DNA from 3 places in the Marinomonas pontica genome. Region 3 is predicted to be linked to each of the others. Evidence: predicted binding sites of a transcription regulator. Region 3 holds the regulator's gene; each other region holds the start of a gene.
What was found. Region 3 encodes LexA, which represses DNA repair genes until DNA is damaged. Its sites were predicted from a motif close to TACTGTNTANNTANACAGTA; they were not measured.
Positions count from the first base shown of each region.

Region 1 (10,428 bases), 930 kb from region 3:
TCACAGGGTTCACTTTGCCCGGCATAATAGAAGAACCTGGCTGTAAAGCTTGTAGACTAATTTCACCTAATCCCGCCAATGGCCCCGAGTTCATCCAGCGCAGGTCATTGGCGATTTTCATATAGGTTACGGCAACCGCTTTTAACTGGCCAGATAACGCAACGGCGGTATCTTGAGAACCAATTAAAGCAAAAAAATTCTGCCCCTTAGTAAACGTCACTTTGGTTAAATCAGACAGTTCTTTAGCAAACAACACGGCAAATTCAGGATGAGCATTGATCCCCGTGCCCACCGCCGTCCCACCTTGGGCAAGCTGAGTCGTTTTGCTTTCTAGATACGTTAAATTGTCGATGTTATCTTGCAGTTGCGCCGCCCAAGCGTGAAAAGTTTGATCCAATCGAACCGGCATGGCGTCCATTAAATGCGTTCGACCTGTTTTCGTGTACCTCGCGAGCGCTGTGCCTTTCTCAACAATAGTGTCCTTTAAATGCTCTAAAGCAGGCAGCAGATGACCTGTTAACTCTAACGTCGCGCTGATATGAATAGCGCTCGGGATAACATCATTACTGCTTTGCCCGTAATTCACATGATCATTCGGATTAACCACTGAACCATAGTAACGACTCGACAAAGTTGCAATCACCTCATTAGCGTTCATATTCGAGCTGGTGCCCGATCCCGTTTGAAATACATCCACAGGGAAATGCTGCATTAGATCGTCGGCGTTGAGCAGCTCATCACAGGCATTTTGAATGGCCTTGGACATATCGGGCGTAATGCATTCGAGTGTTTGGTTAGCACGAGCGGCCGCGGTTTTGATTAAAATTAGAGAGCGAATAAAGGCTTCAGGAAGTGGCTCGCCACTGATTGAAAAGTTGTTAATGGCACGTTGCGTTTGGGCGCCATAGAGTGCATTTTCTGGGACGTCTAACTCGCCCATACTGTCTTTTTCAATACGCATTTTCATCGGTTGGTAATGCCCCTATTGTTCAAAGGAAGAAATAAAGTAATGACTCAGAATCCGTAAACTGTGTTCCATTTTGAAATAGTTTTTCGCATCTTGATAAGTAACGATCAAGTGCTTTAAATGCGACAATGGTTGATACACCTTGTCTAAACAGGTCTGACGCCAATGAGGTGCAACGCGGGTGTCGCATACCGTATCCAGCAAAACATTGAACACACGCTGATGCAGCAAAGTCGCATCGGTGATGCTCAAACGCTCGGCATATTCTTCCGTCAGATTCAAATAATGATAGAGCACTTCGGGAGAGTCCGCACATTGCCCTCCTTGAATGGTTTGTTCGAGCACTGAAAATGGCACTAGATAATGACTCATTGTTTCGCCCCTTGAATTCACATCAAAAAATATAAATGATAACTATTATCAATAATGTGCATGAAGGCAGGATCTGTCAAGGTGTTGATAACGATTCTTATTAATTTTTGATAATACGTCTGTTTGCTTGATTTCAATCAGCAAAATAAATGCCCAAAAACGCAAAAGCCCCTGCTACCTAATTGGGTAACAGGGGCTTCTCAGAGGAATACTTTTATTTTGTATTCAATGCGTCTGGCTATTAGTGATGATGACCACCCACGCCGTGCGCATGACCATGTGCGATTTCGTCATTCGTCGCCTCACGCGCATCTACGATTTGAATATTGAATGTTAGGTCTTTACCAGACAATGGGTGATTCAAGTCGACAGTGGCATGTTTCAAACCAACCTTAACAACCGTTACCTGACGCATGCCTTTGTCTGTTTGTACCATGGCAACCATACCGGCTTTCCAGCGCTTCGCACCTTGTAGATGTTTTACTGGCACTTGTTGCTGACGATCTTCATGACGCTCGCCATACGCATCAGCGCATGCCACCGTCACTTCAAATTCGTCACCAACGGCTTTGCCTTCCATTGCTTTTTCAAGCCCTGGAATAACGTTGCCGTGACCATGCAAATACGCCGCTGGATCTTTACCCGCAGACGTTTCAATTAGCTCTTCGCCATGACGCAATGTGTAGTGAAATTGAACGACTTGGTTGTCTGCAATCGACATGATGTTTCCTTAGTATCTGGTTATGTAATATTCGGGCATTATAGTGATTATAACGCCACTTACCTAGACTCTTATTTGTTACTTTCTCAAAACGACACTGCCACAAAACAGCGCATTATTTAAAAAATGGACAGTTCTAACGAGTCTTCTTTAATTATGATGTCTTTCACCATAGAGGCCGCTGTTTTTTCGAACGGTGAATGATTCAGCACATAAACTGGGTGTTCATCAAAGTACTGAACCAAAGCTTTTTCAAAATCATCATGCAAGGAGCCCAATGTGGAGCGCAGCATTTTATCGTTAAAACTGGAGCCCTCTACCTCAATTTTGGTTATTTTTGGCGCCACCAAATACAAACGGTCTTCTTCAATACGCACCCCCGACTCAAAAGACGGATTGACCTTAGTCGTCAAGGAAAAGGTCTGCCCAAATGCCGACAGCGTTCCCGTCATATTGCTGGTCAAATCAACCAGCACCAAACCGCCATCGCGTTCTGTGAAATCAATGTGGGCGGCGGTCACCGTCAAATCGAGGTTTAACGTATTGCTGTCTAACGTTAATTCAATGTGGTTTTGTTGTGGCTGAGCAAGTTGCTTTGTGACTTCTTCATTGACCTCGTTTTCAGTAATGCGAAAGCTGTTACAACCCGAGGTAATCAGCGTGGTGGACACCAACATTAACAACATAAAGGTACGCATCAGTGTCATTATTTATTCTCCACCGTCTGTTGGTTTGCAAGTCGATTGGCATACCAAAAAGCCATAAAATCTTCCGTCACTTTTTGCTCTATCTCGACCGCCTCATCTGTTGGACAAAAAAGAGAAATGCTAAACACGTTGTAACCTTCTACCGTAGTGGTAATGCGAACACGTGGTTCCGGTCCTGAAATTTTAATGTCCAATCGTTTTTCAATCAGGCTGTTATAACGAATAGCCACATCATGAAAATGTTCACTGTACTCACGAATTTTGTCCAATATTTGTTCTTTAATGGTGAACAAATTCACCTCGTCTGTCGCACGCGAAATAGAAAACGTATGCGTGACATAACGACGCATATAGTTCAAATTTTGAACCGTTTGCAGCAGCAACACACTGTTTGGCACCACTGTCGTTCGTCCTGTGTAAGCGTAGCTGCCGCCCTTCAAATCCACTTCAAACAACGTGGTCGATAGCCAATCACTGTCGGTAACTTCGCCTTCATAATTGGCGATCCGAATCCAGTCTCCAACCTGATAGGGTCGCGTACTCGCTCGATAAAATGCGCCAATGATACAGGCAATAAATTCCTTAGTAGCAATCACCAAAGCCACCATAAAAGCAGCAATAGATATGGCAATGTTTTGCAATTCCGACGACCAAATCAACACCAAACCAACCACAAGAAAAAGGTTGAAAATGTTATCCACCGTGTTGATCCGCTGACGTTTTTTATCGTGTTCAATATTCTGATGAAGGCGAATCGCACGTTTCGTATAACGTCGCACAATATAGGACAATAAAATCCAAGCAAGCGTCAAAACGATCTCAACGTGATCCATTAAAATTGAAAGGTCTAATTGGGAAAAATCAACGGGCATAAAAAGTGTTTCCTTTGTCAAGGGCGTAACTTTAACAACCATTGTTCAGATCAACAAATAAAAGCACTAGACAAAGAGGAAAATTATACTGTACATTTATACAGTATTATTTTTCAAGAGGTGGATCATGCCTGTAATTATCAAATATGTTGTAGAACGCGATGGAATCGAAAAAATGACGTTTACTTCAAAAGCCGAAGCCGATACATACGACAAACTTTTAGACACGGCGGAAGCCTTATATGACTTATTGGATCAAAGTCATTTAACGAAAGATCATGGACAAAAAGAAGCACTTTCTATGTACCTTGCTGAAAACAAAGAATCGTTGCTGGACATTTTAAGCAATAAAAAGAAAACAGCTCAAAAAGCGAAAAAGCCAAGCCCAAAAGCCACCAGCACACAACTAAACTTGACAGAAGCGACCGCTAAAAAAACGCTGGAAGACTTGGTTATTGAAACAGACGAAGACATTGTATACAGCGAAGAAGACAGCGCGGCTGTATTTGATATGGATGATACCAATGACTTCCAAGAAAGTGATGCCGCATAAAGCGGCATTTTTTCTTAAATAAAAGAAAAAATCATGCAATATTTCTCAATATATCGAATATTTATTGCACAAAAAAACCTAACCATGATGCAGACCTAGAAAAGTCTAAAATTCCAATCAAAATCAGATTGATTTAAATCACTATTGTGCAAAGTAATCCCTCCATTTAGCGATTCACATTTCGTAACATTTAGTAAATAATTAGTAAGTAAATTGACTAATAACTTTCGAAATGGGAATAAAACCGATGCAGCTAGCGATAATTCTATTGCTCATTGCCACTCTTAGTGTGTGCTCGATGTATTACATCTACACTTACCGAGGAAACATTCGCTATACCAGCTGGTCAGAATATTTCCGCAAAGGTTGGCCTATTTTTGCCCCATTAAACTGCTTGTTGTATTTGTTTTCGTGCAAAAAAGTCCGTCGTCCTATTATCGATACATTGCAATACAAAGAACTGGACGTATTGCGTGACAACTGGGAAATTATTCGTGACGAAGCCCTTGCTCTTCAACAACAAGGCGACTTAGAAAACATAAATAAGCCCGGCTCAGATGCCTATTACGACGTTGGGTTTAGAACCTTTCACAAATACGGATGGCGTAAATTTTACGTGAAGTGGTATGGCTACACTCACACATCGGCGCAAACCATGTGTCCGAAAACCACTGAAATTTTAAGCAAAATCAAGAACATAAACGGAGCAATGTTTGCATTTATGCCTGCTAATTCCGAACTAACACGCCACCTTGATCCTGTTGCCTGTTCACTGCGTTATCATCTGGGACTCGAAACACCGAACTCAGACGATTGCTTCATCAATATTGATGGCGAACAATACGCTTGGCGCGATGGCAAAGACCTTCTGTTTGATGAAACCTATCTGCATTTTGTTAAAAACAACACAGACCAAAGTCGTTTGATTTTGATGTGCGATTTTGATCGCCCAGTTAATCCACTCGGTAAAATCATTAATTTTTGTTACAAAATACTGATGCGCGCGTCCATCGTGCCGAACACCAGTGACGACAAAAGTGGCCTCGCGAATAAAATATTCAAAACAGTCACACCGCTGCTAGAGCAAAGCAAAGTCCTAAAGCAAACCAACCGTAAAGCCTATAAACGCCTAAAATACACAGTCAATAGCCTATTACTGCTGGCCATTGCAGGCATCATTGTGGGTGTCGTGCAGTTAATTTCTTGGTCATTCTTTTAACCGATTGAATCCGTTTAGTATTAAAAGGGAGAGCAATGCTCTCCCTTTTTTATCATGCCCACTCGCCTAGTTATTTTCCTTTCAGATTACACAATTCACAGAACAATAAAGAACACTCTTTTGGCTTATACTATGACGTCTTTCACCGCCCCTGACCTCTAGGCTCGCTATATGAAACCTGCCGCTTCACCAAATAATACTGTCGATAAAAACATGCTTGGCGTGTTTCGTTATAGCCGTCGCGCCATTGATTTGGTGTGGAAAACCTCCCCAGCGTTAACCATCGGCTTGGCGATGGCGACTCTAGTTGCCGGTGTCACGCCAGCCGCCATGGCGTATGTGGGACAATTGATCGTAGATGCCGTCGTGGCAGCTATGGAAAGCTACAAACAAGACCAAGTCTTGCATTACCAAGCCGCTCTCAGCTACGTGTTATTGGAAGGCATCTTGGTTTTAGTCATTGCTGCCGCACAACGCGCTTTAACCGCTCAGCAGGCCATTTTACAAGGATTATTAGGCCAAAAAGTCAACTTGCTGATCTTAGAGAAAGCCCAAAGCCTAACACTCTCGCATTTTGAAGATTCAGAGTTTTACGACAAATTAGTTCGTGCTCGCCGTGAGGCCTCCAGCCGCCCGCTTGCTCTGGTGAATAAAACCTTTGCCCTGCTACAAAATGCCATTACGTTATCCAGTTTTGCGGTCTTGCTGTGGCACTTTTCGCCGTGGGCGTTGGCATTGTTGATTTGTGGCGCTTTGCCTTCTTTTATCGCCGAGGCCAAATTTTCTGGTGATGCTTTTTTAATGTTTCGTTGGCGCTCCCCCGAAGTGCGCCAGCAAAACTATTTAGAAACGCTACTGGCGCGAGAAGACAACATCAAAGAAGTTCGTCTGTACCAACTGGGCGACCGTTTTTTGCAACGCTACACCGAAATATTCATCAAGCTATTCAGAGAAAGTAAGCGACTGATTTTGCGCCGTGAAAGCTGGGGTTTCGCCCTTGGCGTGATAAGTACCTTGGTGTTTTATGGTGCCTATGGTTGGATCGTCAGTGACACCATCATTGGCGCAATTACTTTGGGGCAAATGACCATGTATTTGCTTCTGTTCAAACAAGGTCAAAGCTCGGTTTCGGCTTCACTTACTTCTATTAGCGGCATGTACGAAGACAATTTATATCTATCTAATCTTTACGAATATTTAGAACAAGAAACGCCGCTTTCGACTTCTGGCCTTTCAAAAGGCACTATTCCAAACGATGGTATTCGTTTTGAAAACGTCTCTTTCCAATATCCAGGTAACGAACGCCCGGCACTTGCCAACATCAACCTGCACATTCGCCCTGGTCACAGCCTTGCGATTGTTGGAGAAAATGGCTCTGGCAAAACCACACTGATCAAACTACTAACGCGACTGTATAACCCAACCCAAGGGCGAATCTTGCTAGACGGCTTGGATTTGCTGGAATGGGAAGAAAGCGCACTACTAAAACGTGTTGGCGTGATATTCCAAGACTTTGTGCGCTATCAATTTATTGTTGGCGAAAACATCGGCGCTGGCGATAACGACAGATTTAACGATCAAACCGGTTGGAAAAAAGCGGCCGAGCTTGGCAAGGCCACCGACTTTATTGATGAGCTGGAACAAGGTTACCAAACCCAACTTGGCCGCTGGTTCCGTGGCGGACAAGAATTGTCTGGTGGGCAATGGCAAAAAATCGCCTTGGCCCGCGCTTTCATGCGCGAAGACGCCGATATTTTGGTGTTAGACGAACCGACAGCAGCCATGGACGCCCAAGCCGAAGCCAATATTTTCCAGCATTTCCAAGAGCATACTAAAGATAAAATGGCGATTCTGATTTCTCACCGTTTTTCTACCGTACGACTCGCACACGAAATTATCGTCATGGAACATGGGCAAATTAAAGAACGCGGCACCCACGATTCACTATTAGCACAACAAGGCCAATACGCGCATTTATTTACCTTGCAGGCGCAAGGCTATCGCTAAAAAACTGACCCAAGCCACTATGGCGTGAGTGTTTTTTGTTATGCTTTGCCTCATTAAATTCGTTCTTTGCCGAAGTTTACGAGAATAACTCACAGGAAAAACCGTTTTGAACCGACGTAATTTTATAAAATCTAGCCTTTTAGTCGCCATGAGCAGTTCACTGCCGAGAGTCGTTCTTGCCGCTACACCGTCTGCGGGTTTCGACTATGAATTAATCGTCGAAGCGGCCGATGTGAACATCGTAGCTGGCGGCAGCACGCCAGCACTTTGCTTTAATGGCGGATACCCTGCACCTGTGATTCGCGCTAAACAGCATCAGCCCGTTCGTATTCGTGTGATCAACAAGTTAAACGAGCCGACGACCATTCATTGGCATGGCATGAGAATCCCTATTGAAATGGACGGCGTGCCGTTTTTAAGCCAACCGCCCATCATGCCCGGCGAAACCTTCGACTACGAATTTACGCCACCGGATGCGGGATCTTTCTGGTATCACCCACACATGAACAGCGTCGAGCAACTCGGCAAAGGCTTGGTTGGTGCTCTGATTGTTGATGAAGCTGAGAAGCCAGACTTTGATGAAGATCTGGTGCTTTGCATGAAGAACTGGCACATCAAAGACGATGGTTCTTTTTCCGCGTTAACGACGCCACAGAATGCTTTTCGTATGGGGACACCCGGTCGCGTCATGACCATCAATGGTGAAATCCACCCAACCTATAACGTCCCTGCTGGCGGAGCGATTCGAGTACGTTTTTTGAATGTGGATAACACAGTGATGTACCAAATCAACTCAACCGATCCAGACGCTCAGATCCTTGCTATTGATGGCAATCCAATTGCAGAACCCATTGTGTTAACCAATCACATGGCCGCACCGGGAATGCGCCTTGATCTTGGTGTAATAGCACCGAGCAAGGTGGGAGAAACCGTCACCTTTAAACACAAGGGTAAGCCGATGGTGACCATCAAAGCCGTGGCGAGCCAACTTAAAGACCGGCGCTTACCTAAGCTGCCACTCAACCCCATCCCTGCGCTGGATTTAGAGAACGCGGAAACCATTAAATTTGCGTTTGAATGGAACGCCAACATCACGCCAATAGAGAAAGATGGCAAGGTGAGCTACAACTTCTGGACGATGAATCGCCGTTCTTGGGAAGGCATGTCAAAAGGCCATATTCCAGATCCTCTTGCCACATTAGAGCGTGGTAAAACCTATATTTTTGAGCTATCGAATTTGACTCAATATCACCATCCGATTCATATCCACGGTCATACTTTCACGGTGTTAAAATCGAACAAAAAAGCCATTACACCATTCCATTCAGATACCGTCTTGCTGGGTCAAAATGAAACCGTACTTGCAGCCCTAGTAGCCGATAATCCGGGACGTTGGATGTATCACTGCCATATCATCGAACACCTAAAAACAGGTTTTATGAGCTTTGTTGAAGTGACGTAAGCCACGTCACTATAGACGGGCATCGGCCTAATGAGCCATAACAGGAGACATAAAAAAGCCAAGTCACACACCGCGTGACCTGGCTTTTCACGTTAATATCAAATCATCCACAATAAACGGCGAACTTATCGTTCTTCGTCACCGTCTTGCTCTTCAAATTCGCCTTCTTGCGCTTCGTCTTGTTCCAGCGTATCACGTTTTGCGCGTTGCGCTGGAGCCGCCAAAATCTCAAGGTAAAACTGAGTCCATTCTTGGCTTTCAGCAAAGCTGATTTTTTCATTGATTTGAGCGACATGAATCTCTTCCGCACTGTCTTCTGTTTGACCAAAACGACAATCAAACCCCCAAAAGTCAGCGTATTCTGGCAATTTTTTGTTACGCTCTCTTTTCAGGTATTTTTTGACTTCGTGCTTTGTTGCTTCAATTAAACGTGGGTATTTAATAGTCGGATGAGATAGTTTAAAGGTCTTTTTCATTGGGATCCTAAGGGATTAAAAGTCAGGAAGTGGCGAACACATTCCCATTGCCGAGCATGATAACGGATCGCCTTATTAGTTGCCATGAATCACACCAAATGAGCCTCCCAACGCGCCTATCGCTTATGACGGTATGGCGTCAGTAAACGGTGGATAAACGACAGCTTTTCACGCACCGCGGGTACCAAAACAAAAGGGTATAAATCAGGTTGCCCCATGCCTCTGTTCAAATTATTTACGGCAAACGTCAACGGTACGTACTGCGCGAGAATGTCATCAAAATTGTCGTGTCGATAAGGGTCAATATTCACCATTACGGCTAGGTTTTTTCTACTGTCCGCAATAGGCTGAAGACTGAAGCCAAAGTCGCTCGCCATCTCCAATGTGTCGATAATATGCAGATAATGCGCCCATGTTTCCGCCCAATCTTCCCAAGGATGAGAAGACGCGTAGACACTCACAAACGATTGCTGCCAATTGGCATTCGGCGTTTTGTAGTGGGCTTCTAACGCATCAGCGTAACTCGCCTGCTCATCCCCAAAAATGGCACGACACTCAGCCAGCGCGTCCTCATCTTCCAAAATAAGCCAATCCCAATAATAATGGCCTACTTCATGACGAAAATGGCCAATGACCGTCCGATAAGACTCGTTCATGTCTTCGCGCATTTGCTCTCGGTCAACCGTATTGCCCTCAGCAGCATTGATTGTCACTTGCCCTGCGGCGTGCCCTGTCATGGCACTCGCGTCCTCTGGTACGACGTTATTTTCTGAAATGAAATCGAAAGATAAGCCATCTTCCGGTTCACTCTTCTTGCTAACCAATGGCAACCCAAGACGCAAAATAGAATACACCAGACGATGCTTAGCGAACTCCAGCTGTTGCCAAGCTTGGCGCTCTTCTACTTTCTCTAGGTTTGGGATGTGACGGTTTAGCTCACAGGCGACACAAAATGTGCTGCCGCCTTCTTCAACCATCCAATTACACACTTGATGCTGATGGTTCTCGCAATAATACCAACGCTTCGCTGGAACCGATGTGTCTGCCAGTGCATGCCATGCGTTATCCACGG
Region 1 is NZ_AP027271.1:669,309-679,736, reverse strand. Features, by position in the region: gene AABA11_RS03170 (class II fumarate hydratase) at 1-967, opposite strand, end outside; gene AABA11_RS03165 (hypothetical protein) at 983-1,339, opposite strand; gene AABA11_RS03160 (FKBP-type peptidyl-prolyl cis-trans isomerase) at 1,581-2,060, opposite strand; gene AABA11_RS03155 (DUF1439 domain-containing protein) at 2,180-2,767, opposite strand; gene AABA11_RS03150 (mechanosensitive ion channel family protein) at 2,767-3,639, opposite strand; gene AABA11_RS03145 (YebG family protein) at 3,767-4,192, shown strand; gene AABA11_RS03140 (aspartyl/asparaginyl beta-hydroxylase domain-containing protein) at 4,440-5,411, shown strand; gene AABA11_RS03135 (ABC transporter ATP-binding protein) at 5,583-7,418, shown strand; gene AABA11_RS03130 (multicopper oxidase family protein) at 7,525-8,880, shown strand; gene AABA11_RS03125 (DUF6172 family protein) at 9,006-9,356, opposite strand; gene AABA11_RS03120 (zinc-binding metallopeptidase family protein) at 9,473-10,428, opposite strand, start outside.
Region 1: the regulator LexA is predicted to act here: its motif matches at 3,726-3,745, upstream of AABA11_RS03145 (YebG family protein).

Region 2 (10,428 bases), 1.1 Mb from region 3:
GATCGCCACATCGATTCGATCCCGCTGGAAATTGACTTCTCTGTCATTCGCCTGAATGCGTAATTGCAAATCTGGATACGCTTCTTGCAAACTCCCTAACCTAGGGATCAACCATTTTGTTGCAAACGACGGCATCACTGACACCGTCAAAATATTAGAGGTTTCTTCTTCTTGTAGCTCTAAGATCAGGTCACTTATTTCAGTAAAGCTATGATTAAGCTGCACCGCCAGTCGCACTCCTGCCACCGTCAACTCAAGCCGTCGATGGTAGCGAACAAACAGCGTCACGCCCAACCGCTCTTCTAACTGCCGGATTTGCTGACTGACGGCACCTTGCGTTAAATGCATCTCTTGCGCGGCTTTAGTAAAACTTAAATGACGCGCGGCTATCGCAAATGTGCCCAGACCAGCCAATGGAATAGATTTCATACAATCACCAAAGTAAGACGACCTCAGCTACTGCAAGATCGTAAAGAAATACATTTTCAGAAATACAATTAAAGCGACAAAAAATCAATTCGGCGGATATTGATATAAAAAAAGACGCGATAAGTCGCTATTTTCAACAAAACCAGAAAAATTAATTAAAAAACAAACTCAGCAAAAAATATAGAAGCCAAAGCCTGCTTATTTTGCATTAATTCAACTAATCCAACAAATCAATTTATATCGTTTGTCATCATGACTTAAAAAGCTAGAATACCTTCATCTCTTAGGTTGAACAGCGACCTAATATTTACCGATACAGCCCTAACTGTATCGCCTCTAAATTATGTCCCACAGCATAATTTAGGCGAGTTTCACCATTCCCCACAGGATGATGTAATTCACAACTGCTAGTTACTTTTGTTGAAGCCGGACCTTTGTCCGGCTTTTTTTTGCGCAAAAAATACAACCAATGATGGTGACAAAAAATGGCCAAAAAAAACGGCGACCTAAAGGCCGCCGTTGAATAACACATTAAATGTGTCCGGTCATTTCTTAAGCTGCTTCGTTCTCAAGCAACTCAACATTCGTAAAATTTGCTTGGGCTAGCTTCTCCATCAAGCGCACAACCTGACAGCTGTAACCGTATTCGTTATCGTACCAAACGTACAAAGTCGCTTGATTACCACGAACCTTGGTGGACAAGGAATCCAAAATGCCCGCTTGCTGAGAGCCAATAAAGTCAGAACTTACTGCGTCCGCTTCTTCACTGAAACCAATTTGTCCCGTCAATTCAACGCTGTTAGACGCCGCTTTCAACAATTCATTGATGGCTTCAACCGATGTTGCCGACTTCAAATTCAGACTCAATACAGCGATCGATACGTTAATCACAGGTACACGAATCGCACTGCCGCTCAACTTGCCTTCTAATGAAGGAATCGCTTTAGAAACCGCTTTCGCTGCGCCTGTTTCTGTCATAACCATGTTCATGCCAGCAGCACGACCACGGCGGTCACCTTTATGGATGTTATCGATTAAGTTCTGGTCATTGGTGTAAGCATGAACAGTCTCAACATGACCCGACTCAATGCCATACTGCTTTTCCAGTACAGACAAGATAGGAGTAATGGCATTGGTAGTACATGACGCAGCAGAAACAATGCGATCGGCATCAGTTACGTCACCATCGTTAACGCCAAACACGATGTTTTTCATTTCTTTGCCAGGAGCCGTCAGAACAACACGCTCGATACCAGGACGGTTCAAATGAACACTCAAACCATCGTGATCGCGCCAGCGGCCTGTGTTATCAACCAACAATGCGTTATTGATACCGTATGCTTGATAATCAACCTCAGCAGGGTCTGAGGCGTAAATCACTTTGACAGTCAAACCGTTAATGATAAGAGACTGATTTTTTTCGTCGACTTTTACCAAGCCTTCGTAAGTGCCATGAACAGAGTCGTATTTCAATAAGCTAGCGCGCTTAGCAAGATCGTTGTCGCATGCTTTACGCACAACAATCGCTGCCAATGCCATACCTGGAGTCGTGTGCCCAAGAGTACACATACGACGAGCCAATAGTCGCCCGATACGCCCAAAGCCATACAGCACAACAGGTGTTTCAGAACCATCGCTCGATTGGTTTGCCAATACAGACGCCACATCGGCTTCAGCGATCAATTCTTCTAACTCAACAACGGTATGAGACACGCCGCTTGCTAATACTTGCTCCAACACTTGATAGACTTGAACAAGATCTAATTCAGGATGCTGGTCAAACGCAGCCATCAGACCAGTAACAGAATCCGCCATTAAGGTGTTGCCTGCTAACTGAACTTTTACCGCTTTTTCACGACCAAGTTTACCCAAAAGAGGAATCATAGATTCTGCTTGTGAAAGTGCCTGTAACCAAGTGCTTGTCATTTTCTGCCCCCGAAAAAAGACTTTGTAATATCAATATGGGCGCAGTCTAACGGCAGAATAAGGCAAAAACAAATTGTAAGAAGACTACAAAAAACCTTTAAAAACGGGACTTTAGGGTGTTTTTTTATAGAAATAACGAAATAACGCGGAAGGTCTAGAAACTTTACTACATAATGCGCCGTTTTCGCCAAGCATTGCCACTTACGACACCATTATGTTGTAATTTCGCAACAGAAACTGACAGGAAATTTCATGAATTATTTTACAAATGCCGCTTTCTTTCAGCCAAAACACCTAAAATACAAAAACAAGAAAGGATAAAAGCAGGCCGATAGATCAGATCTATATGAGTAATTCCCCAGTACACCAAAGGCTGACTCCACAAAGTTAAGAGACCATACCCGAAAGTACACATCAAAATGAACGCCACCACTCGGGCAATAAACACCCAAGAAGACACTAAATTTTTCAAAAAGCCATTCACCTTATCGCCATACACAACCAAACAAGTGGCAACCAACGCTAAGGAAATGTCTTGTAAGTGCGGCTGAATAAAATACGCCAAACGCAAATTAAGGTCTAAAATAATCATATACAACTAACTACATAAAAAACGAGACAAACACTACTTCTGACGAGACAAGGCTTCCACATCAATTTGCCCAGAACGCGTTGCCACTTTAGGCTGTTCATCCACATACAAGATAGAAACATCGTACGTCGTATTACGAAAATCAATGGAGGTGCCATCACTAAAGTGCCACTTTGAACGCCCAAGGCCATTGTTTAAAAAACCTTCCGTTGGAGCGCCGTATTTTTTCCCCAACAACGTCCCCAAATTCTTACGCTTTTCGTTACTTTCAACGACACCAGACAATAAGACTTGGCGAACATAACCAGAACGATTCGAATAAATGGTAGCATTCGTCACACCCAAAATTCCTTCAGGCCCCAAACTGTAAGTCATCACACCTTGTTTGTAAGACGGATAACTACTCAGCCCCATTGTATTTAGCCGGCTTTCTAATTGAGACAGACTCAAATCATTCAACGGCAAACCAAACAACTCAGCCACCGTCGAAAATGTCGAACTTTCCTTATTGTCCGCTGTTGCAGCCATCGCCTCACCGTAGGATAAAGCAAGTGCGAAGACAATCAACATTGAGGCCACTTTACTGAGCATTTAATCTTCCCTATTACTGTCTCTCGATTCAGTTTGGCGAGCAAAAAACACCAAACCTGATGTATAATACAACACCATAAGCCCCTTCAATTCAAGGCGCTCCAACACTTTATTTACTGAGGTAACCCATGGCACTTGTAATCGGCATTACAGGCGTTTCTGGCAGCGGAAAAAGCCGTCTGTGTTCTCTTTTAGCAGAAGACCAAGGCGACAAGATTACCGTTCTGTGTCAAGACAGCTTCTATAATGGATGCGGCAGCATAGACCCAGACGTTTATAATTTTGACGATCTAAGCTCGCTTGACCTAGAAAGCATCACGCTTGCGATCCATAACTGCAAAAACCGCCAGCAGCCAAATGAAATCCCCGTTTACGATCACTCTCAACATAAGCGTGTTGGTTATCGTAATCTAGAGCCCACTCATGTGGTTCTGGTTGAAGGGCACATGATGTTCCAAGACCCAGGCATTCGCGACGCTGTGGACTACCTACTGTATGTTGATACCGACATGGACATCGCTATCGTAAGACGCTTGAAGCGAGACATTGCAGAGCGCGGACGCGATGTGAATGAAGTGACCAGCCGCTACATGCGCCATGTCCGTCAAGCATCGCTGAAGACCATCGACATTCGCAGCAAATCGGATTTCATTATTCCAAACAACAAAAGTTTTACCAATGCCGCTAACTTACTACGCAGCTACATTGACTACTTATTAAAAGAAAAAGGCGCTAAATAAGCGCCTTTTTTACTTGAAGCAGCTATCGCTCAAACACGTTTATTTCTTAATATCATCGAAAAAACGTTTCACACCATCAAACCAACTTTTTTGCTTAGGAGAGTGATCGGTTCCTTCTCCCATGCTTTCTGCCAGTTCCGTGAATAACTCTTTTTGACGTGACGTTAAGTTCACCGGCGTTTCTACCACAACCTTACAAATCAAGTCACCAACTGGACCTCCGCGCACAGGTTTTACCCCTTTATTGCGCAAACGGAACAACTTACCAGACTGACATTCAGCCGTGACTTTTAGACGCACACGCCCGTCCAATGTCGGCACATCGATTTCCCCGCCCAATGCGGCGGTAGTGAAACTGATGGGCACTTCACAATACAAGTTAGCGCCATCGCGCTCGAAGATATTGTGAGGCTTAACAGAAACCTGAACAAACAGATCACCCGCTGGACCGCCATGTGTTCCCGCTTCGCCCTCACCTGACAAACGAATACGGTCGCCCGTATCGACACCAGCTGGGATCTTAACGTTAAGCGTTTTATATTCTTGAATACGACCTTGGCCATGACAGTCGTTACAAGGGTCGCTGATCACCTGACCGGCACCGTGACACTCTGGACACGCCTGCTGCACAGAAAAGAAACCTTGTGACATGCGAACTTGACCAGCACCACCACAGGTGCCACAAGTTTTCGGCGTCGATCCTTTTTTCGCACCAGAACCGTCACACGTTTTACAACCAACGAGTGTCGGAATGCGAATTTTTTCTTCACAACCCCAAACCGCTTGCTCAAGATCCAGCTCTAACGTGTATCGTAAATCCGAACCACGACGAGTACGGCTCTGTCCGCCGCCACCTCCGCCGCCAAAAATATCACCGAACACATCGCCGAAAATATCGCTAAAGCCACCTGCTCCCGCGCCGCCACCAAAGCCGCCCGCTTGACCATTAACGCCTTCATGACCAAAGCGATCATAAGCAGAACGTTTTTCGTCAGAAGACAAAACTTCATACGCCTCGGCAAGTTCTTTGAACTTATCCAGCGCTTCTGGGTTGTCTGGGTTTTTATCGGGATGGTACTTATTCGCTAAAGAACGATAAGCTTTTTTAATGTCTTTCTTATCCGCGCCTTTGGCCACCCCAAGAACGTCGTAATAGTCTCTTTTGCTCATCGCAGGCATTCCTGAATTGAAAAGTCTGAATTTAAAAATATTCTGTATCTAAGATAGTCTGAGCGGAAAAGCGTCAAGGGAAAGATATGCCACTGCGTGCTCATCAATCATAGATAGTGTAAACAGCAAAGCACGGTTCAAAACCGTGCTTGCCATAAACGACCCTGTTAATCAGGGCAAAATAAGGGGTTAACGCTTATTTTTTGTCGTCTTTTACTTCTTCGAATTCTGCGTCAACCGCATCATCCTGAGATTTAGCTTGCTCACCTTCAGCAGGTTGAGCACCGGCTTCAGCTTCTGCGTACATCTTCTGAGCCAAAGAACCAGACGCTTGAGTCAACGCATTGGTTTTCTCTTCGATCTTCTCTTTGTCGTTAGACGTTAATGCTTCTTCAAGCTCAGTAATCGCTGTTTCAATCGCTTCTTTTTCTTCCGCTGTTGCTTTGTCACCAGCGTCAGTCAATGTTTTGCGTGTTGCGTGGATCATGCCGTCAGCTGTGTTGCGAGCTTGAACAAGCTCTTCAAACTTACGGTCTTCTTCCGCATTCGCTTCTGCGTCTTGAACCATTTTTTCAACTTCTTCATCGCTTAGACCAGAAGAAGATTTAATCACGATAGACTGCTCTTTACCGGTTGCTTTGTCTTTCGCAGAAATGCTCAAGATACCGTTGGCATCGATGTCAAAACTTACTTCGATTTGAGGCACACCACGTGGAGCAGGTGGAATGTCAGCCAAGTCAAAACGACCTAGAGATTTGTTTTGAGACGCTTGCTTACGCTCACCTTGCAATGCGTGGATAGTTACCGCATTTTGATTGTCTTCCGCTGTAGAGAATGTCTGAGATTTCTTAGTCGGAATCGTCGTGTTTTTCTCGATCAACGCCGTCATCACACCCCCCATTGTCTCGATACCTAGAGACAGAGGTGTAACGTCAAGAAGAAGAACGTCTTTCACATCACCAGACAATACCGCACCTTGGATAGACGCACCGATGGCAACCGCTTCGTCAGGGTTCACGTCTTTACGTGGCTCTTTACCGAAGAATTCTGTTACTTTCGCTTGCACCAATGGCATACGAGTCTGACCACCAACCAAGATAACTTCGTCGATATCAGAAGCAGAAAGATCCGCATCTTTCAGAGCTTGACGGCAAGGCTCAAGAGACTTCAACACGAGCTCTTCAACCAAAGACTCCAACTTAGAACGTGTCAATTTTACGTTCAAGTGTTTAGGGCCAGTCGCATCAGCCGTGATGTAAGGCAAGTTAACTTCTGTTTGAGAAGAAGAAGACAACTCAACTTTCGCTTTTTCACCCGCTTCTTTCAAACGCTGTAGCGCAAGAGGATCGTTGTGCAGATCGATACCAGATGTTTTCTTAAACTCTGCCGCTAGGTATTCGATAACGCGCATGTCGAAATCTTCACCACCTAGGAAAGTATCACCGTTTGTAGACAATACTTCGAATTGCTTCTCGCCATCTACGTCAGCGATTTCGATGATAGAAATATCGAATGTACCACCACCAAGGTCATAAACCGCGATAGTAGAGTCGCCAGAGCTCTTGTCTAGGCCGTAAGCCAAAGCCGCCGCTGTTGGCTCGTTGATGATACGTTTCACTTCTAGGCCAGCGATTTTACCCGCATCTTTTGTTGCTTGACGCTGAGAGTCATTGAAGTAAGCAGGCACGGTGATAACCGCTTCAGTGACTTTCTCACCTAGGTAGTCTTCTGCTGTTTTCTTCATTTTCTTAAGAACTTCAGCTGAAATTTGTGGTGGCGCTTTCTTGTCGCCTTTCACTTCTACCCACGCATCGCCATTGTCTGCAGAGATGATTTTGTAAGGCACCATAGAGATGTCTTTTTGAACCACGTCGTCTTTGAACTTACGACCGATCAAACGCTTAACAGCGAACAAAGTGTTTGTTGGGTTAGTAACCGCCTGACGCTTAGCAGACTGACCAACCAATACTTCGCCGTCTTCAGAGAAGGCAACGATAGAAGGCGTCGTGCGATCGCCCTCTGCGTTTTCAATAACGCGCGCTTTCTCGCCATCTAGAACAGCAACACAAGAGTTCGTTGTACCTAAGTCAATACCAATGATTCTACCCATGGTTTGTATCTCCAATAAATTCGTTTGTTACAATGATAATTCTGTATTTGGGTACGCTTAAAAGTATTTCAAGCGTCCAGTGTCAAAAAAATGACAGTATTTTTAAGCGGCGCTTGAAACCACGACCATTGCTGGGCGCAAAAGGCGGCCGTTAATGGTGTAACCCTTCTGCACAACATCCATAACAGTGTTGGCTTCTAGCTCTGGGTTCGGCACCATAGTGATCGCTTGGTGTAATTCTGGGTTGAATGGTTCGCCATGTGGATCAACCACTTTAACCTCAAAACGCGCCAGTGTTTCTAGCAAATCTTTCAGCGTCAATTCGACACCTTCACGCACAGGATCAGATTCACCTGTGTCTGGCGCAGAGGCCAAGGCACGTTCAAGATTGTCTGCAACGTTCACAATGGATTTAGCAAACTTTTCTAAACCAAACTTGTGCGCTTTTTCAACATCTTGTTCAGCACGACGACGAACATTTTGTGCGTCAGCATGTGCACGAAGCGCCGCTTCTTTATACTGAGCGACTTCTTCCAGCGCTTTTGCAAGCTCTTCGTTTTCAGTAACTTCTTCCAAAACCTCTACTTCAGGTTCTAAAAGTTCTTCTACTGTTTCGTTCTGCGTCTCGCTGTTCAAAACTTGCTCCGCCTCTAGATTAGGATTTTTTTGCTGCTCACTCATTCTTCAACTCCAAATAACAGAAACAATTCTTTGTCTGTGCTGCTTATATGGGGACAGCTTTTGACCTTTCAACACTATGGCCGCATAAATTTTATGGGAATTAAATTTATGCCTGCTACTTGTCAAAAAACAACCAAGTACTGTATAAATAACCATATAAATCTATTCTCTAATTGGAGCACTCTATGCTGACAAGCATCGCTATTTCCAACTTCGCCATTGTTGAATCCCTAGAGCTGGAGTTCAAACAAGGCATGACTGTGATCTCTGGTGAAACAGGGGCGGGCAAATCCATTATGGTGGACGCCTTATCGCTTTGTTTAGGGGATAGAACTGACGCCGCCGTTGTTCGACACGGCGAGAAAAAAGCCGACATCAGCGCCAGTTTCGACATACAGCACTACCCGCATGTTTATAAGTGGCTTGAAGAACGCGATCTAGAACAAGATCAACACTGCATTTTACGCCGCGTTATCAGCAAAGAGGGTCGCTCCAAAGCCTACATCAATGGCCGTCCATGCACACTTAGCGACTTAAAAGAGGCCGGCAGTCAACTGGTCGACATTCACGGCCAACACGAACACCAATCGCTACTCAAGAAGAACGCACAACGCCAGCAGCTTGACGAATACGGCCAATTGACCGAGTTGAGCAAAAAAGTCAGCCAGCAATACACCACATGGCGACAGCTCAAAGAAGAGTTGTCCGCGATGCAAAACCGCTCATCTGAACAAGACGCCAAAGTTCAACTGCTGTCTTACCAAGCACAAGAACTTCAACAATTGGATCTAAAAGAAGGCGAAATCGAAGAACTAGAAAACGAGCAAGCCTTTTTGTCCAACATTGCCGACTCACAATTCAAAGCCTATCAAGCCAGTGGCATTTTGATCGACAGCGACGAAGGCAATGTATGCTCTTTATTGCATCAAGCCATTAACAGCGCCAGCCAGATTCGTCCGGCCACCAAAGAACTGGAAAACGCATTAGAAATGATGAATGTCGCATTAATCCAAGCCCAAGAAGCCGCGGACAGCCTGCACCATTATCAAGACACATTAGAGCAAAATCCTGAACGCCTTGGCGACATAGAGATGCGTTTATCTGACATTTACGATACCGCTCGCAAACACAGAACCCTGCCCGAAGGATTATTAGCGTTGCGAGAAAGCGTAGAAGCAGAGCTAAACAGCCTGCAAGGCAGCGAAGAAAGCCTAGAGTCATTAAAGGAAAAAGAAGAGCTGGCTTATGAAAAACTCACCGCACTAGCCACCACGCTGACAGAAAAGCGCATTGTCGCCAAAGACGACCTTGCCCAAAAAGTTGAAGAGCAAATACATGGTCTGGGCATGCCACATGCTCGCTTTTATATTCAATGCCAACCACTCAATCAAGTCACAGCCAATGGCTTTGAGGACATTGAATACATGATCGCGTCCAACCCAGGCCAGCCAGCGCAACCACTGCGCAAAGTGGCTTCTGGCGGTGAATTGTCTCGTATTAGTTTAGGCATTCAGGTCGTTACCGCACACACGTCGATTATTCCGACACTGGTGTTTGACGAAGTAGACGTAGGCATCAGCGGTGGTATCGCGGAAGTCGTTGGCCGTATGCTGCGCTCCGTTGGCAAACGCGGCCAAGTATTTTGCGTAACTCACTTGGCGCAAGTCGCCGCGCAAGGCAACCAGCATTTACGAGTCAGTAAACTGGTCGAGAACCAAGCCACGTCCTCCAAAGTCGAACAACTCAAGGATCAAGACCGCGCCCAAGAAATCGCACGACTACTTGGTGGCTTAGAGCTCACCGAACAAACGCTAGCCCATGCCAGAGAAATGTTGGGCAACGTGCAACTTCAATAACCCCCACAAAAAAGGTCTAAATGACAACATTTAGACCTTTCTGTTTAACACTTACACTACTTTACGACCCTAAGGTTTATTTTTTCTTAGGGCGCACGTAAATAATCAAACTGTGATCTTCAATTTCAAAACCATGCTCTTCGGCAATTTCATGCTGACGCTTCTCGATAATCGGATCGACAAACTCAATCACCTTACCCGTGTCTAAGCAGATCATGTGATCATGGTGATCACCTTTCGCCAACTCAAACACCGCCGTGCCTGCTTCAAAATGGTGACGCTGAACAAGATCGGCGCTTTCAAATTGCGTCAACACGCGATACACCGTCGCCA
Region 2 is NZ_AP027271.1:540,176-550,603, reverse strand. Features, by position in the region: gene gcvA (transcriptional regulator GcvA) at 1-429, opposite strand, end outside; gene AABA11_RS02565 (glyceraldehyde-3-phosphate dehydrogenase) at 982-2,355, opposite strand; gene AABA11_RS02560 (DUF3392 domain-containing protein) at 2,618-2,947, opposite strand; gene AABA11_RS02555 (uridine kinase) at 2,981-3,538, opposite strand; gene AABA11_RS02550 (uridine kinase family protein) at 3,667-4,278, shown strand; gene dnaJ (molecular chaperone DnaJ) at 4,318-5,448, opposite strand; gene dnaK (molecular chaperone DnaK) at 5,645-7,558, opposite strand; gene grpE (nucleotide exchange factor GrpE) at 7,661-8,239, opposite strand; gene recN (DNA repair protein RecN) at 8,425-10,095, shown strand; gene fur (ferric iron uptake transcriptional regulator) at 10,172-10,428, opposite strand, start outside.
Region 2: the regulator LexA is predicted to act here: its motif matches at 8,378-8,397, upstream of recN (DNA repair protein RecN).

Region 3 (10,428 bases):
AGAACGCCATTTGCTGTTGAACCTAAAAGTAGTGCTAAACCGTGTCGGCCATGACTGCCAACAACGATCAGATCTACTTTTTTCTCTTCGGCAATGCGGTGGATTTCGCTTTCGATGCCGCCTTGAGAAATGCAGCTTTCTTGTACAGGAACGTCCAGTTGTGCTTCCAGTATGGCAATCCGCTCTTTGGCCGTTTCTTGCAATTGGGCCTGAATGTCTGTGATATCGATCGGAACGTCACCGCCATAGGCGTAATTGAGTGATTCAATGACGTGAAGTATGGTAAGTTCTGCGCCTGTGGCTTTGCAGAGTGCAACGGCCTTGTTTGCTACCTTAATACTTTCATCTGTTAGGTCAACAGCGAGTAGAATTCTGCTATACATCATAGAACACCTCCAATATTAGCTCGATATACTTATTTTAGTTTAAAACCAGAGAGACATTAAAATTATGACTGCTCTTATTGTTATCTTTATTACACTTTCGTTAATGGGGTCGGCGTTGTGGATAGTGCCGCCTAAAAAAGAGCGTCAAAAAATGAGCTTGCGTATGCATGCTCGAAAGCTTGGTATTACGGTTCAGCTTACATCAATTGACCTTCCTGACAAGTGGGATAAATCAAAAAATCGGCAAAAAACAGTCGCTTATTCCTATTACCGTCCCAAACAGTTGATCACATTGCCTGATTGTATTTGGATTTTGCCTTACGAAGTGTGGAAATATCAGAGTATTTCAAAGGGCTGGTGGTGCAGTGAGCCTATTTTGATAGAAGAACGGATGGGGCACATTTTGTCTAAGCATGGCTCGTTATTGACTGGGATAAAAATCGCACCAGAAAGCGTTTCATTGTATTGGAATGAGGCGGGGGATGAGTCTACTTTAAATGAATTGTCTGAATTGATTTACGCGCTGGAAAAGGTAAATAGCAGCTTGAATTGAGTGTATTGCTATTTACCTAGCGTGATGTCGGTTAGTGTCCTTTTGGAACTTCTAGATCATGCATGAGTTCGGTTAAGGCTTCTTCCGGGTTATCGCTGTCTTTCATTGCTTCAATTTGAGGGGAAAGGATTTCTTTCATGCGTTCTGTAATGAAGTTCTTAAGTGTGTTTTTTTCAGGTCTCTCGGTTGCATCTGATTTAATGTGAGACAAAATGACACCGTATAGAGTCTGGGCAACACGCATATCACCACCGGCAAAGTTTTTATTGGCTTGTACCATTTGGCGATTGAGTTGAATCCACAAATTCAGCCAGCGTAAATATTCATAGCAGGCTTGGTAGTGCGTATTACTGATGCGTCCTTTTCGGCGTAAATACAGCAGCATTTTTGCCAGTTTGGTTAATCTTTCTTTATAGTTGGTTTTTTCTTGGAAGCTAAAAAGATCGGGCTCAGGGTTGAAAATAAGAGCTTCGGTATCTCTGCCTTCTTCGGCTGTGGCTATACGGATTTCAATTTTTTCAGGGTCATCGGTGTATTGCAGAAGTTCGCGAAGTGTGTCTAGATAGAAATCATACAGGACATCTGTGGCAATTGTGTCAGTATTAATATCTTTCAAACCGCGAATATGTTGTTCAACGCGGTCTGCTCTGTTTGATAGTTGAAGTTGCTTAACGCGTCGTTCTGTTATCTCTTTTTCTTTTTGGTGTGCGCGTGATCCAATGACCACTGACAAAAGTACAATGATGATCAAAAATGCAATAGTTAAAATTTGAAGGGTAGCCATGATTGTCCTTAAGCAATGAATTCAGTATGTTAAATAAGAAATACTAAGTTCAGCAAGATTTAATGTGTGAAACAATACAGGGATCGCTTGTCATATAAAAGGTGTTTGCTTAATATCAGCGCCCCTAGAGATTAAACTTCGTGCAACGTGGATTTGCAGACCTACTTTATTAAAAGGCTTACACAGTTCAATGGGAAAATCACTGGTTATCGTGGAATCGCCGGCTAAGGCGAAAACCATCAATAAATACTTAGGTAATGACTTTGTTGTCAAATCGAGTGTCGGACACATTCGAGATTTACCTACAGGTACAACAGCAACCTCTACACCTCAAGAGCGTGCGAAGCAGGCTGCTTTGACGCGAAAAATGAGCCCAGAAGAAAAGCTTGAATACAAAAGTGCCAAATCACGTAAGCAGTTGATTTCCAGAATGGGCGTTGACCCTGAGAAAGACTGGGCGGCTCATTATGAAATATTGCCTGGCAAAGAAAAAGTAGTTGATGAATTAAAACGATTGGCTAAAAACGCTGACACCATCTATCTCGCAACCGATTTGGATAGAGAGGGTGAGGCGATTGCTTGGCATCTACGTGAAGCCATTGGTGGCGATGATAGCCGTTATAAGCGTGTGGTGTTTAACGAGATTACTAAAAAAGCCATTAAAGCGGCTTTTGAAACGCCTTCCGAGTTGGATATGAACCGTGTGAATGCTCAGCAGGCTCGACGGTTTTTAGATCGTGTCGTAGGGTTCATGGTATCGCCTTTACTTTGGGCGAAAGTAGCTCGTGGATTGTCTGCTGGTCGTGTTCAGTCGGTTGCTGTGCGATTAATAGTCGAAAGAGAAAAAGAAATTCGCGCGTTTGTTCCTGATGAATTTTGGGAGTTGGATGCGATGCTGGCAACGCCAGCGAAAGACGTCATAAAATTTGAAGCGGCAAAATATCAAAACAAAGAATATCACCCTGTTAACAAGGCGCAATCGGATGAGCATGTTGCTCGTTTGAATGATGCGAAGTACCTTGTTAGTAGTCGCGAAGATAAACCAACCAGCAGCAAGCCGTCTGCGCCGTTTATTACATCGACACTTCAACAGGCTGCCAGCACGCGTCTAGGATATGGCGTTAAAAAGACCATGATGCTGGCTCAGCGCTTGTATGAAGGTGGTTATATCACTTACATGCGTACCGACTCGACGAATTTGAGTGCGGAAGCGGTAGAGACGTTGCGTGGCTATATTGCTTCTAATTTTGGTGATGCGTATTTGCCTGCAGAACCAATCCGTTATAGCAGTAAAGAGGGTGCTCAAGAAGCTCACGAAGCCATTCGCCCTTCTGATGTTACTGTTCGAGTGGATGACCTGCTCGGTATGGAAAAAGACGCACATCGTTTGTACGACTTGATTCGTAGTCAATTTATGGCGTGTCAAATGACACCGGCAGAATACACTTCTACGACTATTACTGTTACCAGTGGCGAGTATGAGTTTAAAGCCAAAGGAAGAATTCTGCGTTTCGATGGTTACACTCGTGCAATGCAAACGGTTGCTAAAAAAGGCGAAGATAATATCCTGCCAGATGTTGAACAGGGAGAGTTCTTGTCGTTGCAAGCACTTTTGCCTGAGCAGCATTTTACTAAACCTGTCGCGCGTTTTAGCGAAGCAAGTTTGGTTAAAGAGCTTGAAAAACGTGGCATTGGTCGCCCTTCAACCTACGCATCAATTATTTCTACGATCCAGGATCGGGGTTATGTACGCGTAGAGAATCGACGTTTTTATGCTGAAAAAATGGGTGATATCGTTACTGAACGTTTGGTAGATAGTTTTAACTCTTTGATGAATTTCAGCTTTACTGCTCAGATGGAAGAGCAGTTGGATGACATTGCTGAAGGACATAAAGACTGGATCAAAACGCTTAATGCATTTTATAAGGACTTCAGTTCTGTACTGGCCAAAGCAGAATCGCCAGAAGGTGGCATGATGCTGAATGAGCCTACTCCGACTGACATTGAATGTCCGACCTGTTCGCGACCTATGCAGATTCGTACGGCTAGTACGGGTGTGTTTATGTCTTGTTCTGGTTATGCCTTGCCACCAAAAGAACGCTGTAAGGCAACCATTAATTTAACGCGTGGTGACGAAGCCGTTGCGGTGGACGATGAAGAGGGCGAATCAAAAGCGCTTATTAACAAGCATCGTTGTCAAATTTGTGGTTCTGCAATGGACAGTTATTTAATGGATGAACACCGCAAACTGCACGTATGCGGTAATAACCCCGCTTGCTCTGGCTATGAAGTCGAAACGGGTGTGTTCAAAATTAAAGGTTATGATGGTCCTACGCTTGAATGCGATAAATGTGAATCTGAGATGCAGCTAAAAACTGGCCGATTTGGTAAGTACTTTGGTTGCACGAATGACGAATGTAAAAACACGCGTAAATTGCTAAAGAGCGGTGAAGCCGCGCCTCCTAAAATGGACCCTGTTCCCATGCCCGATTTGGCTTGCCAAAAGGTAGAGGATCATTATGTTCTTCGTGACGGTGCGACGGGGTTATTTTTGGCGGCAAGCCAATTTCCACGTAAGCGAGAAACCCGCGCTCCGTTAGTTGAAGAGTTGCTGCCTTATATGGATCAAATTGACCCGAAATATCATTTTTTCGCCAGTGCGCCTAAAAAAGATTCGGAAGGTCGACCTACTATTATCCGATATAGTCGTAAGACAAAAGAGCAATATGTCATGACGGAAGAAGAGGGTAAGCCGACGGGCTGGAAGGCCTTCTATGTTGGCACTAAGTGGGTTATTGAAGAAGGTAAGAAGAAATGAGTAGCGCGAGTTTGGCCAGCTTAACTAATCAAAAGCTGGACACTGCGCGGCGCTTCATCAAGCAAAGTCAAGACAGTGACGAGGCGTGGCTAAAAGTAGGTTTAGAGAGCTCTGCGCTTTTTCAGCTAAGAAGCGCGTTAAATGGTCTTCTTAAAGAGGTATCGTTGACCTATTCGCTGTCTGGATCGCTGGATGTTGATGTTTTGTTTGCTGAAACCGAGAAAAAACAGATCATCGTTCCTGTGCTTGCGGAATTGGCTGAGCTTTTTTCTCGCAAGGACTCTTGGTGTTTTCAGCTGCAACAAGCTTATTTGGCGCAGTTTGAATGTAAAATCGCAGCGTCGTCTGTGGTTCAGAGTGATAACCTGATCGGTCGAGGAAGTGACGCGGGCGCATCCGTTAGTTTTTACTTGGCCAAATTGGTAGAATTGGTGTTACGTTTTAGAGAAGAGTCATCAGAGTATTGAATATGAAAGAATCCTACCTAGAGATTGTTGAGCTGGATAACGGCGATATTGTGCTGCGTCCGGCCAGTGAAGATGGTGAGGAAACCGTTCCCCTGGCAACATTGAAAATTTCGGACGACACTCGATCCTACCTAAAAGACAGGTATTTTGAGTTGGCGAAGCACATGTTTCATGCGGGGATAGATTTTGTGTATTCAGACGATTCTGTCTTTGATGATGAATCGGATTATCTTGATGATGAAGAGTTTCGCCCTAAAATTTTGCATTAAGCCTATGGGCTGCGTCCAAAATGTAAGGTGTGTTCACAAATAAAAAGCGAAGCATGAGCTTCGCTTTTTATTTGTTGATGCGGCGAGAGTGCTGAGCGTTTTGCTCAAAGCCCTTGTCGAATGACACCGACGGACAATCCTTCAATGGCAAACTCTTCACTTTCTAGGTCAACAATAATGTCACTGAATTCCTCGTTTTCTGGAATCAGTCTTACGATTTGACCTTTTTGTTCAAATCGTTTTACGGTGACTTCGTCACCGATACGGGCAACGACAATTTGGCCATTACGAACAGTGGTGGTTTTGTGTACGGCTAACAAATCGCCTTCCATAATGCCAATGTCTTTCATGCTTGTGCCAGAAACAGATAAGAAATAATCTGCCTGTGGCGAAAACATGGTCGCAGGTATGTTGACATGAGAAGCAATATTTTCCTGAGCCAAAATGGGATAACCTGCTGCGACCTTGCCAATAACGGGTAGGCCAAGATCGTCAGAGGTATCATTGATGGGCTCATTGTCGATTAAGCGGATGCCGCGTGAGGCGCCAGATAGCATTTCAATAGCGCCTTTTTTGCTGAGGGCTTTTAGGTGCTCTTCTGCGGCGTTAGGGGACTTAAACCCAAGTCGACGCGCAATTTCTGCTCTTGTAGGTGGAAACCCCGTTTCATTAATAAATTCGCGAATGGTTTCTAGTACGTCAGATTGTCTTTTGGTTAATTTAATCATAGGTTATCTGGTTGTTTATACAGTTACTGTTATTATATACAGCATTCCTAACTATACTCAATGATATAAATGCTTTCAGACGAACTAAAAAATCAAATTCAACTTGCATACCGAGCGTCGTTAGATGCGAAGTCCCATAAACCAAGGTCTGGCCAGCGCCAAATGATTGGCGCAATAGCGCGTACTTTGGGTAACATAAAACAAGGCTCAGAAGGTGAAAGGCTTGATGAAAAACACGTTGCGGTAATTGAGGCAGGTACAGGGACAGGTAAAACCTTGTCTTATTGTCTTGCGGCTATTCCCATTGCGAAAGCCCGTGGCCTTAAATTAATAATCTCAACCGCGACAGTGGCGTTGCAAGAGCAAATTCTTCACAAGGAACTGCCAAACCTGCTTGAGCACACGGAGCTTAGTTTTAAATATACGCTCGCCAAGGGGCGTGGGCGTTATTTGTGCTTAAATAATCTTGAAGGTTTTTTAAGCGCTGAAGAACAAGCAATGGACGACATGTTTGCTGGTCTTTTTGAGCAACATCTTCATTCTGATGATGTGAATACAGTGCTGTATCAAGAAATGGATGCTGCCCTGCAAAAAGGTGACTGGGATGGCGATAAAGACAATTGGACCGGCATTGTGCGTGATCAGGATTGGCGTCGTTTAACAACCGATCATCAACAATGCACCAACCGAAATTGCGCAAATTATTCAGCGTGCCCATTTTTTAAAGCGCGCGCTGAAATTGAAGTGGCTGATGTGATTGTGGCAAACCACGATTTGGTTCTGGCGGATTTGTCATTAGGGGGAGGGGCTATTCTCACTCCACCTAAAGAGACCATTTATGTTTTTGATGAAGGGCATCACCTTCCTGATAAGGCGATAGGTCATTTTCGTCATGAGGTGAGGTTGCAGCAAAGCGTTACCTGGTTGCGCCAACTCGAAAAAAATCTTGTCAATTTGAAACAAGAGCTAACAGATGATGTGAGCTTGACGGGCCAATTATTATTAAAAATACCTCAGCAGATACAGAGTATTGTTAACTTCATACAATATGCTCAGCAAGGCTTAGCTCCTTATATTCAAGGTTTGGGCTTGGATCAAGAAAATAACCAGCACCGCTTTGAATTTGGTCAAATTCCAGATGAATTACGTCAATTGGCGTACAGTTTACAAACCTCTTATCAGAAGCTGTTTAATAATATTGAAAGTATTCAAGATGAATGCAAAAAAACCAAACAAAACGAAGGTATGGGCGTTACCCCTGAAACGGCAGAGACTTGGCAGCCGATTTTAGGGGTTGTGCTTGGACGATTAGAGCAGTGTGTTGGTTTGTGGCGCCTTTATTCTACAGTAGACGATGAAAATTTCCCGCCTAATGCTCGTTGGTTGGTGCTTTCTGGGCAAGGCATGGAGCAGGATGTTGAACTTGGTGCTTCGCCTATTTTGGCGGCCAACACATTGAGGCAGCAGCTTTGGGATAAATGTTTCGGGGCGGTCGTAACCTCGGCAACCTTAACGGCGCTTAATCAGTTTCATCGTTTTAATATGCGTTCTGGCGTTCCTAGAGAAAGTGAATATTTGCGTGTGCTTAGCCCATTTGATTTTAAAGAAAATGGAGTGTTGGTTGTGCCAAATATGGAACACGAGCCTAACCGTGTTGAGCAGCATACCGCTGAAATTGTTGCTTACTTGAATACCCATGTGGATGTTGATAAGGCCAGTCTGGTGTTGTTTTCATCGCGTAGGCAAATGGAGGACGTTGCGCAATCCGTTTCGCCTTCTTTGCAGGAAATATTGTTAATGCAAGGTGAGCAGTCTAAGCGGGTTATTTTAGACTCTCATAAGTCGCGTATTGATGATGGAAAAGGAAGTTTGTTATTAGGGCTTGCCAGTTTTGCAGAAGGGGTTGACCTGCCTGGTGATTATTTGACGTGTGTTTATATCGCGAAAATCCCCTTTGCTGTGCCTGATGACCCGGTAGAGGCGACCTTGGCTGAATGGATTGAGAAACGTGGCGGCAACCCTTTTATGGAGATTACCATCCCAGATGCTTCTTTGCGTTTGGTCCAGGCGACCGGCCGATTGTTGAGGAGCGAGAGTGATAAAGGCGAAATACACATTCTCGACAAAAGATTGCGTACAAAACGATACGGTTCGCAACTGATTAACAGTTTGCCACCCTATCGATATCAATAAGAGTGATTTAACAAACCGTAAGCAAAGGGTGATAAAACCGTATCATTTAGGTACACTCCATGCACAAATAATTAACCTCAAAACACAATAGAAGCGTATAGATTCCAATATGGAAAACCAAAACCAAGAAGTGCCATCAGAAACCTCAACAAAACCTAAGCGTACTCGTCGCCCTAACAAACGCCCAAAAAGCAATGGCGATGAATCTAGCAGCACCAAACAAACCGCCACAAATTCAAGTGACGCAAAAGTGTCTGCAAGCAATGCAAAAGGTCATATTTGGTCCATAGAAGATTTTCCGGTTGCAGAAGTGGAAGGAAAGCTTCGTTTTCATGATTTAAACCTTCCGGATCGTGTTATTAAGTCCATTGCTGAAATGGGCTTTGAGTACTGCAGCGAAATACAAGCGGAAACGCTACCAATGACTTTGTTGGGTTATGACATTATTGGTCAGGCGCAAACGGGGACGGGTAAAACGGCGGCATTTTTAATCGCCATGATTAGTGACTTTCTTGATTATCCGCTGGAAGAAAAGCGACCAAACAATTTCGCGCGTGGTTTAATTATTGCGCCGACACGAGAATTGGCCATTCAGATTGCGGATGAAGCGATCAAGTTAACCACTAACTGTCACTTGAATGTGGTGACTTTGGTTGGTGGGTTGAGTTACGAGAAGCAAAAAATTGCTTTGGAAACCGAAAACGTCGATATTTTGGTAGCCACACCGGGGCGTTTGTTGGATTTTGCTCGCAGCCGTAAAGTGCAGTTGGGTAAAGTTGAGTGTTTGGTGTTGGACGAAGCGGATCGTATGCTATCGATGGGCTTTATTCCGGATGTGAAAAGCATTATTCGTATGACGCCTCATAAAGAGACTCGTCAAACTATGTTGTTTAGTGCAACCTTCCCGAAAGATATTCAGGCGTTGGCGCAACAGTGGACGTACTTCCCTAAGGAAGTGTCGGTGGTCCCAAAAGAAGCGACCAACCAAAATATTGATCAGGTGATTTATACCGTTGAAGCGGATCAAAAATGGCCAGTCTTAAAACAATTGATTGAGGAAAATGGCGGACAACGCACCATTATTTTTGCAAACCGTCGTGATGAAACGCGTGATTTGTATGAACGGTTGCGTAAAGCGAATATAAACTGCGCAATTCTGTCGGGCGAAGTGGCGCAGGATAAACGCGTCAAGACGCTGAAAAATTTCAAAGATGGTGTGATTCAAGTCTTGGTTGCAACGGATGTGGCTGGCCGTGGTATTCACGTAGACAATGTGGAGTTGGTAGTGAACTATTCTTTGCCTGAAGACCCTGAAGATTACGTACACCGCATTGGTCGTACAGGGCGTGGTGGAGAAACAGGTAAATCAGTCAGCTTTGCCAGCGAAGACGATGCGTTTATGATTCCTGAAATTGAGAAAGTTGTCGGCGAGAGTATTCGTTGTGAATACATGGTTGATACGTCTCAATAAACATCACTTACTTTTAAGTGAGATAAAATGAAGTTAGAACACCACTTTGCAAGCTTGGGTGAGGCGTTTTCTTCGGAAACCCTTATCCAGCCACTTCTTGAGCAGCGATTGGTTGAATTTAATCAACCGCTTGCTGCTTTTTTGTCAGTCGATATTAAATCCCCTGAAACCAAACGCATTTTGAGTGGAGAGTTGCCGCAAAAATCGAGCTTGAGTATGGTTTACGCTGGGCATCAATTCGGAGGCTTCTCGCCGCAACTTGGTGATGGTCGAGGCGTTTTGCTGGGTGAGGTGTACGGTCAAGATGGCCTTTTATATGATTTACATATGAAAGGGGCTGGGCCCACGCCTTTTTCTCGTCGCGGTGATGGGCGCGCTGTGTTGCGATCTTGTATGCGTGAATATTTGGCCAGTGAGGCGATGACTGCACTCGCGGTGCCTTCTTCACGTGCTTTGGCGCTCTATGATAGCCGTGAAGCGGTTTATCGAGAAACCCCAGAAGCAGGGGCAATGTTACTACGAACCGCCCATGGGCACATTCGCTTCGGTCATTTCGAATATTTCTTCTATCAAGGTAAGCATGCAGAGCTGGATCAGCTTATCGATTACTGTTTAACGCATTATTATCCTGACTGTTTGGCAGCCGAATTGCCCTTGGTAAGTATGTTGACGGAAGTTGTCAAGCTTACTGCTAGATTGATCGCTAAGTGGCAAGCTGTTGGGTTTCAGCACGGTGTGATGAACACAGACAATTTCTCA
Region 3 is NZ_AP027271.1:1,594,728-1,605,155, forward strand. Features, by position in the region: gene AABA11_RS07420 (universal stress protein) at 1-386, opposite strand, end outside; gene AABA11_RS07425 (hypothetical protein) at 451-939, shown strand; gene AABA11_RS07430 (DNA topoisomerase I) at 971-1,723, opposite strand; gene topA (type I DNA topoisomerase) at 1,914-4,541, shown strand; gene AABA11_RS07440 (DUF6586 family protein) at 4,538-5,008, shown strand; gene AABA11_RS07445 (hypothetical protein) at 5,011-5,277, shown strand; gene lexA (transcriptional repressor LexA) at 5,382-6,005, opposite strand; gene dinG (ATP-dependent DNA helicase DinG) at 6,075-8,198, shown strand; gene AABA11_RS07460 (DEAD/DEAH box helicase) at 8,308-9,669, shown strand; gene AABA11_RS07465 (protein adenylyltransferase SelO) at 9,697-10,428, shown strand, end outside.